2 regions of the Planococcus sp. TJ-201 genome follow, and region 2 is predicted to be linked to the other one. Evidence: riboswitches for the same ligand, from Rfam matches in the RefSeq annotation. Region 2 holds a riboswitch; the other holds the start of a gene.

Region 1 (8,606 bases), on a different contig from region 2:
TGCCAATCCTATGGAGTATTGGCTTGCAGAGCAATTGGACCGTCTCGCGGAATACGAGATGGACGAATACCAAAGCATGCGGCCACTCAGCTTCACTAACTGGGTCACCACAGACAATATCGATCAGCCCGCAGAACCGAGTGAACAGGAGGACATGGCAACTGTCGACCCGAATCACATCAAAACAAAAGGTGTGACAGAAACGGTCGGTATGTTTGCGTCTTACCATGTCTACCCATACTATCCTGATTTTCTGAATTTGGATGAACGCTATACGGAATTTGTCGACCACCGCGGGGAATTTAATAACTACGCCGGTTACTTGAAAGATTTAAATGACTCTCATGAGATGCCGATCGTCATCGCTGAGTTTGGCGTTCCGGCTTCACGCGGCATGACCCACGAAAATCCGTTTGGCTGGAACCAAGGATTTATTTCCGAACGGCAGCAAGGTGAAATCGTCAGCCATCTCTACGAAGATATTCTCGAAGAAGGCATGCTGGGCGGAATGGTTTTCACCTGGCAGGACGAGTGGTTCAAGCGGACATGGAATACGATGGATTATGACAATCCAAACGAACGGCCTTTCTGGTCAAATGCCCAAACCAACGAGCAGCAATTCGGCCTATTGAGCTTTGACCGCCATAAAGTGAAAGTGGATGGCGAAAGTGATGATTGGACAGATGGCCAAACCCTTTACGAAAAAGATAGCGGAGCACTCAAATCGCTAACAATGGATTCGGATGAGCGCTATGTCTATATTAAAGCTCAGTTTGATTCGTCCAATAAAACCTGGTGGAACGAACAGGATTTCAATTTGTACTTCAGTGTTCGCGAAAACCAGGGCATTGCCGTTGATGCTCTGGACAATAGCGAATTTTTGGCAGACTTCCAGTTGAAAATCGAAGAATTGGAGCAGGCACAATTACTGGTCGCTGGTGATTACGATACTTTCTACTACGATTATCACGAGCGTTTGGAGATGATCCCAGCAGAACAAAACATCGAATCAACCTTCCATCCAATTCGTCTGGCTTTGAACAAAGCATTCGTTCGCCCCGATACTGGCGAATTGTATCCCTTCGATTCATACGAAACCGGAATCTTCCGATTTGGCATCGCTAATCCGGAGCATGAAGACTATGATTCCCTGAATGATTATTATTACGACAAAGAAACTGGGATTATGGAAATCCGGATTCCGTGGATGCTGCTGAATGCCAGAGATCCCGCAAAACGTGAATTTGTCGGCGACCTTCAAGAAGACGGCATCGAAGCTGCCCAAATAATTGACGGCTTGGATGTCACGGCTGCTTTAACCGGCCAGGACGGCCAAGCGGTTGAAACTTTCGGTACTACTCAAGAGGCCCAGTACTCATGGGACACATGGGGCATGCCACAATCAGAAGAACGGCTAAAGCAATCGTACGACATTCTTCAAAAGACCTTTGGCGAGACACAGTAACGGTGATTAAACAATAAAAAGAAGGAAGCCAATAATAACAATGGCTTACGTATCCAACACTAACCTAACAATCCATACGAAATCGCGCCGCATTTTGCGGTGCTTTTTTTGCGAAAAAAGACCCAGTTCTATTAGAACTGAGTCAAAATGAATCGTATTTTTTCTGATGCTCGTTAAACGAATCAGTCTCGTTAACTTGAGACATCGTTCACAACTTTCCCTCTAAATCATTAAATCTTTTTTCAAGTTCTTTTACATTATTATTACTACTCAACGCTGTTGTAAAAGCAATAATACCAAAAGTGAATCCTGACATTCCAAAAATGAATCCCATAATTCCGAAAACCTCCACACAATCCCTCCTTATTTTAATGGTACGACCCTATTTCCTCATTTAATGTCATTCTTCTACTTCGTTAGATACTTACAGGCTTCCTTCTTTTTGTTCGTCATCGGAGAAAACACCTTTTCGTTCCATGTCTCCCCATACTGATTTTTTCTTAAATGCATAGAAAAGTCCCTTAACGCGCCAGAAATTCATCAGGATTCGGTACCAAAATGTTTCGGTCAACGCATAGGCGTAGAGCACAAGGATGCTTCTGACGGTCGGGTATTTGTGGTATGTCCATTCTTCCAGCAATACGGCAAGTGCGGACAACAGCGAGCCGTACAACACCATCACCAGCAGCATAATTATGGCGATATCCGTTTCAATAAAGGAAAAGGCGAAACCGCCAATAATGATGAAATAGCCCGCCACTTCAAAAATGGCGCTCAACAGTTCAATAAAGACGTAATAAGGCATCGAAAACAATCCAATTCCTCTATATTTTGGGTTGAACAGCATTCCTCGGTGCGTCCACAATGTTTCCGCTAATCCTCTTTGCCAGCGTATGCGCTGCGCACGCAAGGAAGCAACCGTGCTCGGAGCTTCGGTCCAGCAAACCGGATCCTGAATGTATTCAATGCGCTGTTTTGATTTTTCGTCTTTGATGGATCGGTGCAAGCGGACAATCAGTTCCATGTCTTCCCCAACGGTATCGGTTTTATAGCCGCCAACTTTGATGACGCGGCTTTTCTCGAACACACCAAACGCCCCGGAAATGATTAGCAAGATATTGACCCGGCTGAAGCCGAGACGGCCGATTAGAAATGCTCGAAAGTATTCAATAATCTGCATAACTTCCAGCGGTTTTTTCGGCAAGGCTACCTGCTCGATAACGCCACGATTGATTTTGCAGCCATTTGCGATTCTTACTGTCCCACCCGTTGCTGTCACCATTCCGCTGGAATCTACAATGGGTTTCATAGTTTTAAGCAAAGCATCCTGTTCGAGAATTGAATCGCCATCAATCGCCGCAAAATATGGATACCGTGAGAAATTGACACCAGCATTCAAGGCATCTGCTTTACCGCCATTTTCTTTTTCAATCAAGAACAGATTAGGGTGGAGACTTGAGCGATAAGCCCGCTTAATTTCTCCGGTTTTGAAATGAGTTCGGATCGCCAAGTCAATTGGTTCCATGTTAAATTGAGCCAATACTTTTTCACTGGTCTTATCCGTAGATCCATCATTGACTACAATGATTTCGTATTGAGGATAATTTAAGTTCAATAAGGAACGCACCGTACTGACCACTCCCGCCTCTTCGTTGTAGGCAGGAACCAGGATAGAAATTGGATACGTGTCTTTATTAATGGACATTTCCTCAATTTGTTCTTGGCGGTTCAACTTTTTCTCTTTGCTTATTTTGGGGCTGGCGACTAGAAACAGGACCAAGTAAATCGCACCGGCTGCTAGCATGTAGCCAATTATTGCCCAGGAAATAATTTCGATGAATAATGTAATTCCAGTTCCGCTCATACGAGGTTCCCGCCTTCCCTTGTCAGCATGTGCTTGGCGATATCCCTGGCATACGCATCTGCATGATCAGTCGTTACCTGCTCGAGGACTGTATTTCCGCCTTTGAAGACCTTAAGATTTTCAGCCCCTGCAAAACGGACCCACCAAATATTGTCTGACAGCAAATAGATTAAATTGGGTTTATACTGCTCAAAATGGCATGCGCCTGTCAGCTTGGCGGCATACATTCGCTCTTGCCAATGTTCTGAATCAAAGAATTCGGAGAGAATAGACGGGTCGGTCATTTTTTTATAATTGCATAAACTGCTCATGGCCCTCAAGCGGACTTCCTTGCGTTCATCCCGTATTTTCTTTTCGACAAAAGGAAAACTCACGTCAAGCCCGTGTTCTCCGCTGAAGCTGATAAAGGCATAAAGCATATTCTCCGAAATGTCCTCTTTTAATTGCATTCGCTCCAGCGTCATTTTCAATAGGTTTTCATCCAAACGGTACAACAGTTCTTTAATCATTCCGAACGACAAATTTCTGCTCTCAATGGCCGCATCCATCAAACGCACTTCCTGCAGTGTCGCGCAGGCACGTAAACATTGGCGAAACTCTTCATCCCGCTTTGTAATTTTTGAGAAATGCTGATAGACATCTTCTTTTAAAGAAAAGAGCTTGAAGTCCTCAATAAAATACAGCGCATTGACACGCTCCGCCCATTGCCCTTTTTTTAATGTACGGCGGTAATGTGCTACCAAGTATTTATCGGCCAGCAGTTGAACTCTTGCTTGTTGCTCTTCTCTTAAATCTTCAGCTAAAAATTCGTCAAGCATGATTTCCATCAACTTAAACTGATTCTTCTTTGTTGCAGGCAAAATGGGCTCGATGAGCTCTGTTCCTTCAATATACTGCTGAAACTGTGGCTTCAAGGTTTCCATCATTCCTCTTATTTCCTTTTCTTCGGCTAGATTGTTCATTTTCCAACCAATTAACAAAGCCAATATCAGCAGTTGAATCGCCAATAAACTAAAGATAATCCAGATAAACATTTCGATCATCAAACAACTCTCCTTTTTCAGAGCTTCCTCATCGTTTTGTACACATACAAATATTTCAAAAAAATTATAAGATCTGATAATTTATGGATATTATAACATATCCACTCTCTGTTTATTGACAGAAAAACAGCAAGGTTTGACCAAGTTGGCCTACCTTGCTGTTTCACATATTTTCTATAGAACTTCCTTAAGGAGCCATCGTCTTCCAACTGTCAACATGATGAATCGCAATGCCGCCAAATCCTTTTGCTCCTGTATAATAATTGGATACAGCAGCTAACTCGCCATTCATGAAGGCCTCTCCTTCTTCATAGAAAGAAATGGCGTCTCCTTCATCAGTCTGGCCGGTTTCAACTCCTACCACCACCGGTTTTCCATGCTTTTCACCGTATGCAATTTCGTTTTTTACCAGCTCTGTAATCATTGTTGCTGAATCCCGGTAAGCCATCAAGGTGACACTGTGCGTATTGGCAATTACCCATTCAGCGAGTACTCCTTTGCCATAGGTATTTTTGTAGGAAATCTCATCAAACCAGAAAGGCAGGTCGGCTTCCAGCGGCAGGTTTAATGCCGCCGTACTGGACTTAGCTTTTGTCAGCAAGGCCTGATAAGATTTAACGGTTGCTGCCCGGTTGGTATTCCAACCACTGTATAGATAAGGTTCAACATCCAAGTGGACTCCGGCAAATCTTTGAGCCGGCGCAGCCTCTTTCTGATATGTTGATAGCCAGGACATCAACCGATCCTGTTTAGTGAATCCTTTTGGCGCTACCCAGTCAGCCGCTCCATCCAGCGCATAAACGCTCATGCCGCCGGCTCTTGCTTTTACGATAAAACTTTCATAAACACCCGATGGAATATCAGCATCAATTTGCACGTAAACCTTGTTGACCCCTTTGCTTTCCAAAAAATCGAGCGTTCCCGCTTCGTCACTATAGATCATCCAAGGGTTCCATAGCCAAGTTGCTTTGGTGTTTACACCAGCAGCCTGGGCATCAAAACCATTTTGTGTCAGCATAAACAACAACCACACACCTGCTATCATTATTTTTCTCATTTTCCTTATCCTCCCGTTCTGTTAGCCGTGGCTCACAGAACGAGACCCAGGCAACCTGACAACCTTGCGCTTTTCAGGCGGTTAGGCTCATGGCTTTGCGTCCTTCCCTTTCGGTGAAGTTTGCCTTTTTCAGATTTTTTATATTATATGTTAAATAATTCAATTTTACCATCTTTTTTTTAATCCTTTTCAAATAGTAGATTTAACGCAATAATCAACAATAGGATTCCTGTATTTCCTGTACAGAAGGAGTGAACCAAATGTCCATAGCATTACGTGAAGACGAAATTACACTGGCGTTGATCAAGTCCTTAAAAGAAGGCAAAGTAAATGAATTTCAGGACATCCTGGATGAACTCCAGCCATATGACATGGCCATACAGTACCGGCACCTGCCGGACAAGCACCGCAATAAATTCCTGCTGTTTCTGACGATCCGCCAATTGACCGACCTGATGCAGGAACTTCCCAAAAATGAGCAGATCGATATTCTTCAAAAATTAGGGCTGGAAAAATCTTCACAGGTCCTTGATCGCATGGACAATGACGACCTGGCTTTGTTGTTGGCAGATTTGGAGCCCGAGCGAATCGAAGAGCTGCTGTCGCAGATCAACCAGGACGATTCCCGTTTTGTCCAGAACACCATGACGTATCCTCCTGAAACAGCCGGCCGCTTGATGAATAACCGGTATGTGTGGATTCCGCGCCATTACACCATCCGGGAAGCCGTCGATAAGATTAAGCATTTTGCCGAATTGGCCGAATACCTCAACTACCTTTACGTGGTGGATGAGGATAAAAAATTGGTGGGCGTTGTTTCCTATAAGGATTTGATTCTTGGAAATCTCGATGACAAAATCGAGGAAGTTATGTACAATCGCGTTGTAAAAGCCGACGTGTTGACCGATCAAGAAGATGCAGCCCAATTGATCAGCCGCTATGACTTTGTTACGCTGCCGATTGTCGAAAAAGACAATACCCTGGTCGGTGTCATAACGGTCGATGACGTAATTGACGTAGTGATGCAGGAAGCAAACGAAGACATTGAAAAACTGTCCGCTTCGGGTAAATCAATCGATTTTAACACGCCTGCTTTAACAGCAGCTTATCGCCGCTTGCCTTGGCTGATTCTTTTGCTGTTCATCGGGCTGTTTTCGGGCGGGATCATCAGCCGTTTTGAAAACACCTTGCAGACAGTGGTCGCTTTGACCTTCTTTATGCCAATGATTGCCGGCATGACCGGAAACACAGGCACCCAATCATTGTCTGTCGTGGTCCGGGGACTGGCTTCACAGAAATTGGACGCCAAACAAACCATCAACCTCATCATTAGGGAGTTATGGGTCGGCATCATTATCGGCGCCATCTGTTCTGTTCTCATCTTACTGATTGCATACATATGGCAAGGAAATTTTGTGCTGGGCATTGTAGTTGGTGGTTCGTTGTTGATGACGTTGATTATCGGAACTTTAGCAGGCACCATTATCCCACTCATTCTTTACCGGTTAAATATTGATCCGGCTGTCGCATCCGGTCCGTTAATTACCACCATCAATGATATTTTATCGCTGTTAATATACTTTGGCATGGCCACTCTGTTTATTTCTCAGTTGATGTAATTCATGTTTTAAGCAATTATCTTTATTCCCAGTAAGTTACTCGGTATAATAGGTGGAAATCCTAGGAGGCGAGTTCATGACAATCCCAAAACCCCTTGTCCAAACCAATCAAGCGTTTATCGTCGTTACCGTATTAGCGGCGCTCTTGCTCCACCCAGCGATCTTGTTATTGCCGTTTGCTGTTGGAGCCTATACATTGATGACAAAGAAAAACCCTGTAATCCTATTCAGCCGCCGCTTTTTGAAAAAACCCATGGCAGAATATCAGCAGGAAGATAGGGAGCAACAATTGTTCAACCAATGGATTGCGACCATTTGTTTAGGCTTGTCACTCGTGTTCTTTGCACTCGGCATGCCGGTTCTTGCTTATGCTTTCAGTATCATGGTCATTATCGCAGCAGGAGTTGCGCTTATGGGTTATTGCATTGGCTGCACCATCCGCTATCGCTACATGATGTGGAAACACAACCGAACAAAAGCACAGGCATGAAAAAAGACCGGAAGCGACTGCTTCCGGTCTTTTTTTATGGAAAAATCGTTATTTTATTTGGCCGTTGCCGCGTACAATATACTTGGTTGACGTCAAGGCAGGCAAGCCCATGGGTCCGCGGGCGTGGAGCTTTTGTGTGCTGATGCCGATTTCGGCGCCAAAGCCGAATTCGAATCCGTCTGTAAACCGAGTAGAGGCGTTATGATAAACTGCTGCTGCATCGATTTCCATAAAGAACTGATCGACGTTTTCAGAAGTGGATGAAATGATGGCTTCCGAATGCTTGGTTCCGTATGTGTTGATATGGTGAATGGCTTCATCCACACCTTCCACGGTTTTCAACGCCACTTCCAACCCCAAATATTCAGTTCCCCAATCTTCTTCCACTGCAGGTATTACATTAGGGGAGAGTTTCTGAACTTCTTTGTCGCCATGAATTTTCACTTGCTGCTCCTGTAAAGCTGCCAGCAACTGGGGTAGATGCTTTTCAGCCCAAGCTTTGTGGACCAAAATACTCTCACAGGAATTACAGACGGAAGGACGCTGCGTTTTGGCATTCAGCGAAATGGCAATTGCCATTTTCATATCTGCTGTTTCGTCGATGTAAATATGGCAGTTTCCTGCTCCCGTTTCCAATACCGGCACGGTAGAGTTTTGGACAACTGTCTGAATAAGTTTCGCTCCGCCGCGAGGAATCAGCACATCCAAGTATTGATTCAGCTTGAACATATGCGAGGCTGCTTCTCTGCTGGTATCTTCCAGTAATTGCACCGATTCAACCGGTAATTCGGTTTTTGCAAGCGCATCGCGAATAACAGCCACAATAGCTTTATTGGAATGGATTGCCGTTGAGCTGCCGCGCAGAACTACGGCATTGCCGGTTTTTAAGCATAGGCTGGATGCATCAACCGTGACATTAGGGCGTGCTTCATAAATCATGCCGACAACTCCTAAAGGAACACGGATTTTGGACATTGTCAGCCCATTTGGACGCTCCCATTTCTCCAACACTTCACCGACCGGATCGGCCAGCTTTGTCAATTGAATCAAGGCGTCCGCCATATCTTT
Region 2 (8,606 bases):
GAGTTTTTAGAAGCAACCGGAAGAAAACGAGAACGGCCAAAGATCAATGCGCAGTATTGGAAAGTACGGAAATAGACCACAACTAAACTAGAGGGCGGTGAAGGAATGAATATTGACAAAACAAATGGTTCTTCCTTTATTCAAGCTTATCAAAAATTGCAGGTGGCCCCGGCCGCCAAAACGAAATCGCTGCAAAAAGAAGACGAATTGCAGATTTCTAACCAAGCGAAAGCCATGTTCGAGAAAAATACCAATGTTGACATTGAAAGACAGGAAAAAATCCAGCTTCTGAAAGCCCAGGTCGAAGCGGGCGAATATGAAGTCAACAGCGACAAGGTAGCCGAACAGGTTTATCAATTCTGGTTTGATAAGTAACAGAAACATATGAGGGAGAGGGTATCGGATGCTGAATTTAGTAGTAAACACGCTGGACGAATTGATCAGCATACAAAAACAGCTTATCCGCTACGCCGAACGCAAGCAGACGGTACTAATCGAACGAAAAGTCGATGAACTGACGGAACTTGTAAAAGAGGAAGCAAAGCTGGTCAAACAGCTGAGCCAATTGGAAGAAGAGCGGCAGCTGCTGGTGGCCGACGTACTGGAAGAGCATCCCGGACTGACATTTAGCCAGTTTGCGGAACAAATTTCAGATGAACATGTAAAACAAGAGCTTCACTTACAATTGAAAACGTTACAAATGCTTTTAACTGAGCTGCAGGCGAAAAACAAAGTCAATGAAAAAATCCTGGAAGACTCGATGAGCTTTGTTCAACATATGATCACCCAAGTAACAAAAACGAAACAACAACATTTTAATTACCAATCACCAACAGTGCAGCAAAAACCACAATCAAACAATCAGGGCTTTTTCGATACAAGAGCTTAACGGTTGTCGGAAAGCAGGGAAAACTCATGGTTTCATCATTTCACGGATTAGAATTAGGAAAACGCGGATTATCCGTTGGCCAGGCAAGCATTTCAACGACGGGACAGAACATCGCCAACGTTAACACCAAAGGCTACTCACGCCAGCAAGTGAATTCCAGTGCATCGCCTTCTTTGGATATTTGGACGACCCAAGGAGCGAGTACAGGCCAGCTTGGCACGGGCGTCAACCTTGATTCCATCACTCGTGTAAGAGACCAGTTTCTTGACCGGCAATTCCGGGACCATTCAGAAACACTTGGCCAGTGGCAAGCAAAGCAGACAACATTGGACCGATTGGAAACCGTCATCAACGAGCCAAGCAGCACCGGTTTGAACAACGCAATGGACCAATTAAAGAGTGCATGGCAGGATTTATCCAATGAGCCGGACAGCTTGTCAGCACAGGCAGTTGTCAAAGAACGCGCCCAAGGCTTTATCGAAGTTGCCCAATCGATGAACAAATCAATGGATAACTTAAAAACTGAACTGACACAACAATCGGAAGCGACTATTGTTGAAGCGAATGGCTATTTAAAACAAATCGCCGAGTTGAATAAAAGTATTGTTCGCCAAGGTGATCAGTCAAACGATTTGAAAGACAAGCGCGATGTGTTGGTGGAAGAGCTTTCGACGCTGATGTCGATCAATGTCACAGAAAAAGCCAACGGCAGCTACACCATCAGCCTTGCTTCGGACGACACTTTGCCACCATTGGTTGACGGCGAAGAAGTTAATGAAGTCGAACATAGTACTGAGCTCGATGGAAATAAAATCTACGGCGGGAAACTAGCCGGCTTAAGCGAGTCGATGGACATCGCAGTAAAATATCAGGAAGATTTGAATCAAGTGGTTGAAGGTTTTGCAACAGCGAACGGCATGGCCGCAACAGGTGGAGCCGATCAACCATTATTTATTGGGGACCCAGCCAACTTCAACATTTCTGAGCTGAAAGTCAATTACGATGCGAGTCCATTAACACAGCCATCGGCAACAGGCGACACTGCACAAAGTGATTTCCGTAAACTGGTCAGCCAGCTTGGCGCACAAAGCCAAGCAGCGACCAACTCCGTTGCCAATCATGGTGCAGCTCTTCAAGCAACTGAAAATCGCAGACAGTCAGTGACCGGTGTTTCCCTAGATGAGGAAATGGCCAACTTGATCAAATACCAACATTCATATAATGCGGCAGCACGGTTAGTATCGATGACAGATCAAATGCTCGATACCATCATCAACCGCATGGCCGCCCGGTAAGTAAAGGGGGAAGCAAAATGAGAGTCACACAGCAAACGATTAATCAAAATGCCATTCACAACATGAACCAAAATTTAAGCCGCTTTGAAAAAATCAACAACCAGGTGTCGACTGGGAAATTGCTTCACCGGCCATCGGATGACCCAAACGGTGTCAGCAAAGCGATGAACTTGAAAAGTGCACTTGCCGCCAATGCCCAATTCGAGCGAAACACCAACGAAGCCAACCTGTGGATGGATGAAACTGACCAGCACATTACTTCCATGGTAGACGTTACACAACGCGTTCGCGAATTGGCGGTCCAAGCAAATAACGGCAGCTTGTCTGAACATGACCGTACGTCGATTGCGGCCGAGGTTGAAGAATTGACCGAGCAGATGCGCCAACTGGCGAATGCCAAAGTCAACGGCAAGTCCTTATTCAACGGCCAAAATACTGGTGAAACGCCTTTTCCAGTAAAAGGGAATTATGAGTTTGACAGCACCAATGTAACTGCAAGAACGTTCAACATTGGAGAAGGCATCAGCATTCAATCAAGTGTTTTGCCGGATGACTTGTTTGGTGCAGCAACAGATGAGAAAAACTTGTTTAAAACGCTGGAAACTATCTCTGTCAACTTGAACGCTGGAACTTCGATCGATTTGGAAGACATCGATGCGGGAGTGGAACGGTTGTTGACAGTCGGAGCTCAAAACGGCGCACGCCAAAATCGTGTGGAAGCAGTTGAAAATCGCTTGCTTGATACTAACCTTCAACTCAAGTCGATGTTGTCAAAAGTCGAAGACATCGATTACGCAGAAGCCATCATCAAACTGAACAGCGAAGAAAGCGTCTACCAGGCAAGCCTCGCTGCATCATCAAAAATAATCCAGCCGAGTTTGATGGACTTTTTGAGATAAGAAGCAAGTTCTAAATGTAATATTACGCAAACCAACTTGGCGAGTGTTGAACAAAAAACTCTATCTATTATTTTGACGATGCCTAGAAGAAAGAGTGAAAGGCGGCGACTCCTGCGGGAATGCATGAGCCGGAGCCACTGGACTGAGCAAAGCGAGGGAAGCGGCAGAGGCCATGCCCGCGGAAAGCGTCCGCCTGAAGCGATTTCTTCTACATAAAAAAATTACACAACAGCAAAAAAAGCAGGCGCCCAATGGGACGCCTGCTTTTTTGTATTATCCTTTAATCGTATTAACCAAGCCCATCATGTCATCTGCATAAGAAATAGCTCTTCCTTGTGATTGGAACAATCGTTGCGTCGCAATCAATTCGGTCATCTCATCTGCCAATTCAACATTGGAAGATTCAAGGGCACCTTGCTTAATAGCGATTGTTCCATCATTTTGCTGAGCCAAATTGACAAACTGCAAATTGCCGTTGGCGAGTTGTTCAGCTTCAGTGCCAGTCAGGCGGAAACGGTTGCCGCCTATTTTTTCAAGCGATTCCGGCCGATCTATTTGGGCAATGCCCATTTGGATGTCAGCCGGTTGTTTGTTGGGATCTCTAAAGGAGACTTCCAACGTGCCATTGCCATTTAGTTGAAGCGTGTCGTAATCATTGTCGAAAACAATCGGCTGATTATCGGCTCCCAAAACGGCATCTCCGCTCGCTGTAACCAAACTTACTTGATTTGAGTTCGGTACTGGCTGGACTTGGAAAGATCCATCTTTTGTATAAAATGCATTTCCTTCCGATTCAACGCGGAAGTAAGCCGATTCGCCTTGAATCATAAAATCAAGCGGACGATCTGTTTGGGTCATAGAGCCTTGTTCATTGCGGGTTGCCGTTTGGGACAAAATTGCTCCGGCACCCAGTCGCAAACCGTAAGGCGTAATTCGTCCCACTTCATTTTGCGGTCCGACTTGTTTTTCCATGGATAAGACAAGTGCATCTGAAAAACTGGCTTCTTGTCGTTTGTAGCCATTGGTGTTCACGTTGGCAATGTTATTGCCGATCAAATCGATTTTTTTTTGCAGCTCACCCATGGTGTTGCTGGCGGTGTTCATTTGAATGTTCAACGTTACAATTCCTCCTAGACGCGCCCGATTTCATTCACTGCTTTTTCCATGCTGCGATCGTAAGCTTGAATAACTTTTTGGTTTGATTCAAAGCCGCGGTAAGATGTCATCATGTCTGTCATGGTCTTCGTCAAATCCACATTCGATTGTTCGATAAACCCTTGTTTGACAAAACTTTCCGTTCCATTCAAAAGAGCAGCATTATCGATAAATTGAGGAAGGGCATCAGGTTCGCCTTCCCAGCGCAAAAGATTCTGACCTTGTTTAACAAATTGTTGTGGATTTTCCGTATAGCCGATCCACAAGCGATCTCCTTGCGTACCATCTGCTAAAGTGATTTGGCCATTGTCTGCCACGGTGAAATCAGTAGAACCTACTTGAATCGGTTGCTGGTTTTGGCCTAGGACGGGAAACCCATCGCTGGTTGTCAGTAAACCTTCAGTGTTAACAGAAAAAGTTCCGTTTTTTGTGTAGCGAACTTCATCGTTCTCTGTAGCTACTGCAAAAACCATCGAACCTTGTTGTTGGGTTTCTGGATTTGTTGGGAGTAATTCATCCATCAGCACCATATCGGTTAAATTGCCGGTTTCTTTTAACGGTCCCTGTAAAAATGAGGGAATACCCTCTTGGGCATATACACCCGTGGTTAAAGTCCCGATATTTTGTGGTACTATTGTACCTTTTTTTCCGTTCTCGATGGCTGTAATTAATTGATCTGGAAAAGCGCGCAAGACGGTTTGATCTCCTTTAAAACCTGGAGTATTGGCGTTTGATAGGTTATTTGTCAATATTTGTTGATTCCTATTGTTGGCCATCATCCCTGATGTAGCGGTATATAATCCACGAAACATGGGCTTTTTCTCCTTCTTAGTAGCTTAATGGTAGTTATCGCGTAGTATATCACTAAATATGAGAAATAAATAGAGGCGAATATATTAATATGGAAAATATATCATTTAATTTTTTACAAAAGAAAAATATACAAAAATGTAGAAACGTGATACTATCACTTTGATATTAATTTTTGAAAATAGTACGAAATAACGAGTTTAATAAAAAAATACTAGAAAATCATTATGAAAAAGGCAAATTTACTCGAAAGGTAAATACGCAAAGCCACGGGCCTAAATACACAGTGTACACGGCAGCCGGGTCACCAAAATGGTAGATTTGATTCGAATCCACCTATATTAGAGGTGGATTTTTATTACTTATCTAACTGTAAAAAAAAGGAGTTTTTTGATGAGTATATTCCCTAAATCGCTTGAGTCCATGGAACAAGCGCTCTCAGCTTCGACACTAAGACAACGCGTGCATTCAGCAAATATTGCCAATGTGGACACAGCCAACTACAAAAGCAAAAAAGTCGATTTTCAAGCGGCAATGGATACCGCAATAAATAATCAAAGCCTCTCCAGCTACAAAACCAATGATCGGCACCTCTCATTCAGCAATGAATCTTCATTAGGCAAAACTGAAGTTCTTATCAACAGCTCCACAAAATACAACAACAATGGCAACAATGTCGATATGGATGTTGAAATGGCGGAGTTGGCAAAAAATCAATTATGGTACAACGCAGTTACCGAACGGGTCAACGGCAAGCTCAACAGTCTCAGTTCAGTTATTAATGGAGGGAGATAAAAAAGATGAGTTTATTCAGTGGCTTTAATATTAGTGCTTCAGGTTTAACCGCCAACCGTATGCGGATGGACGTCGTGTCCGCCAATATTGCAAACGCCAATACAAATCGGGCAGAGCTTGTAGATGGAGAATGGCTTCCTTATCGCCGAAAAACAGTGGAATTGTCGCAAAGCGGTGGTTCGCCTTTTGCTAATCAACTGCAGTCGGTTATTAATAGAGACAACACGGCAGTATCTGGTGTTGAGGTGTCGGAAATTCGAGAAGATGATACACCGTTTAACTTGTCTTACGACCCGGAACATCCGGATGCCGGAGAAGATGGCTATGTTCGGACATCCAATGTGGATCCGCTGAAAGAAATGGTGGACCTGATGTCCGCAACCCGTTCTTATGAAGCGAATGTTACCGCATTGAATGCTTCAAAAAGCATGTATATGAAAGCTTTGGAGATCGGGAAGTAATCATTTCAGTTTTCAGTATGCCGCTTAAGCCAGAGCAGAAAAGCAAAACACAAAATATATAGTTCTATAAGGAGGTCCCCATGGAGAAAATCGGCCAGATTCAAACACCTTTTATTCAAAATCAATTGTTCGATAAAGTTCAGCCTGAAAATAAAGTTGAAGGGTTTGGACAAATATTTAAAGACGCGTTAAAAGAAGTAAGCAAAGCACAAAATGAATCAGACAAACTGACCAACCAATTGGTGACAGGAGAAGTACAGGATGTACACGAAGTCATGATTGCTTCGCAAAAGGCCAGTTTGTCGTTGCAGATGACAATGCAGGTCCGCAATAAGGTTGTTGAAGCGTATCAAGAAGTAATGAGAATGCAGGTATGATACGTAAATGAAAGAGAAGGTTTCCGTATATAAAACCAAGTTAACCGAGTCATGGACCAGTTTTTCTCCTGTCACAAAATGGGCTGTGATCGGTTCCTTTTTTCTTACCTTAATTATTTTGATTGTTTTTGTTTTTCTCAATAACCGCTCTGAGTTTTCGGTGCTGTATTCGAATTTGGAACCAGCCGAAGCAGGCGAGATTAAGACGGCGATAGAAGCACAGGCCATTCCGGTGGAAGTATCGGCCGATGGCAAAACAATCAGCGTACCTGAAGAGCAACTGGCAAACTTAAAAGTCAGCCTGGCTGCAGAAGGCATACCGGAGAACGGCAATGTCAATTACGGCATATTCAGCGAAAACATGGGTCTCGGAATGACCGATCGCCATTTTGATGTGGTCGAACGGGACGCTATGCAAAACGAATTGGCGTATTTAATAGAACAAATTGATGGTGTGACAGAAGCGAATGTCATGATTACGCTGCCGAAAGAAAACGTGTGGATTACGGACGAAGAACAGACATCTACAGCATCTATTGTGGTTCAAGGCGATCCCACATTTCAGTTGGACCAAAAGCAAGTAAATGGTTTGTATCACTTGATCAGCAAATCGGTTCCAAGTTTGCCAGCTGAACAAATTGTCATTATGGACCAGAACGGCCAAGTGTTTGAAGCGCAGGATGCTGAACAGGCCGATACCAATCTGTCGGTATACCAGCAGCATCGTGAAATTCAAAAAGGCATCGAACAAGACATTCAGCGTGAGCTACAGCAAATGCTCGGCTTATTGCTTGGACAGGACAAAGTGGTCGTTTCTGTTATGACGAATATCGATTTCACAAAAGAAAAACGGGAAGAGCAATTGGTTGAACCCGTTGATATTGAAAACAACGAAGGTTTGGATATTAGCGTGGAACGCATCGTCGAAACGTATTCAAGTGAAGGCGTGGTTGTTGAAGATGCGGCTGGCACTGGTGAAACAGAAGTTGCCAACTATCCAGGTTTGGACGGTGCTGGAAACAGCGAGTCGGAGAGAACGGAAGAACGAATCAACAGTGAAGTCAACCGGATCAACCGTCAAATTGAAATGAGCCCTTACGTGATTGACGACATTACGATCAATGTGGGAGTAGAGCCGCCAATTCCGGAAAATCCGGCCAGCTTAACACAGGAAAATGTAACGGACATCAGCAATCTCTTGAAGAATGCAGTGAGTACGTCATTAAGCATGAATGAATTTGCTGCAACTGAAGTGGAGCTGGAAGACCGGATTTCTGTATTCGCAACCGAATTCCAAGGACGTCCGGAACTTGAGGAAGAACAACAAGCAGAAACCTTCCTGGCGGGTATACCAAACAACTTGCTTCTTGTCATTGCCGCAGCAGTTGTCTTAGTGTTGATCATCGTCATTGCATTGCTATTGCTTCGCAGAAGGAAGAAAGAAGAAGTGCTCGAAGAAGAATATGACTTTGTAGCATTCGAACAGGCATTGGCCAAGTCTAATAACATCGAAATAGAAGAAGACGAATCCGATTTATCCGAGTTTAGTTCCAGAGAAAATCCTAAACGAAGAACGATTGAAAAGCTTGCCAAAGGAAGACCTGATGACTTTGCTAAATTGTTGCGGACATGGATGGCAGATGACTAGGAGAGTAGCCAATGGTTAGACATATGAACGAATTAACAGGCATTCAGAAAGTGGCCATTTTATTGGTGGGACTGGGGCCAAATATCTCTGTAGAAATTATTAAGCAGCTGACTGAGCCGGAAATCGACCAATTGACGATGGAAATTTCGAATGTCCGTCAATTAAAGAACAGCCAGACAGAAGAAGTAATCGATGAATTTTATGAAATGGTTTTGGCAAAGGATTATATGAATGAAGGCGGTTTGGGTTATGCCCGCAATATTCTTGAGCAGGCGTT

Evidence for each region. A riboswitch is a leader RNA that binds a small molecule or an ion and turns the genes downstream of it on or off. The one in region 2 is predicted to bind cyclic di-GMP.
Region 1: it holds a riboswitch for cyclic di-GMP, as region 2 does, so the genes downstream of both, AC4EG4_RS08845 (amidase) here and flgB (flagellar basal body rod protein FlgB) in region 2, are expected to answer to the same signal.

The regions. Positions count from the first base shown of each region.
Region 1 covers NZ_JBZDOG010000003.1:99,267-107,872, reverse strand. The annotation lists gene AC4EG4_RS08865 (hypothetical protein) at 1-1,465, shown strand, start outside; gene AC4EG4_RS08860 (hypothetical protein) at 1,674-1,817, opposite strand; gene AC4EG4_RS08855 (glycosyltransferase family 2 protein) at 1,890-3,329, opposite strand; gene AC4EG4_RS08850 (HEAT repeat domain-containing protein) at 3,326-4,372, opposite strand; gene AC4EG4_RS08845 (amidase) at 4,560-5,429, opposite strand; cyclic di-GMP riboswitch class I at 5,476-5,564, opposite strand; gene mgtE (magnesium transporter) at 5,690-7,048, shown strand; gene AC4EG4_RS08835 (DUF4395 domain-containing protein) at 7,125-7,538, shown strand; gene AC4EG4_RS08830 (glutamate-5-semialdehyde dehydrogenase) at 7,587-8,606, opposite strand, start outside.
Region 2 covers NZ_JBZDOG010000005.1:345,058-353,663, reverse strand. The annotation lists gene AC4EG4_RS14495 (flagellar protein) at 1-75, shown strand, start outside; gene flgM (flagellar biosynthesis anti-sigma factor FlgM) at 106-375, shown strand; gene AC4EG4_RS14485 (flagellar protein FlgN) at 404-889, shown strand; gene flgK (flagellar hook-associated protein FlgK) at 916-2,184, shown strand; gene flgL (flagellar hook-associated protein FlgL) at 2,202-3,083, shown strand; gene AC4EG4_RS14470 (flagellar hook-basal body protein) at 3,357-4,199, opposite strand; gene AC4EG4_RS14465 (flagellar hook-basal body protein) at 4,214-5,050, opposite strand; cyclic di-GMP riboswitch class I at 5,274-5,360, shown strand; gene flgB (flagellar basal body rod protein FlgB) at 5,442-5,843, shown strand; gene flgC (flagellar basal body rod protein FlgC) at 5,849-6,304, shown strand; gene fliE (flagellar hook-basal body complex protein FliE) at 6,385-6,681, shown strand; gene fliF (flagellar basal-body MS-ring/collar protein FliF) at 6,689-8,329, shown strand; gene fliG (flagellar motor switch protein FliG) at 8,341-8,606, shown strand, end outside.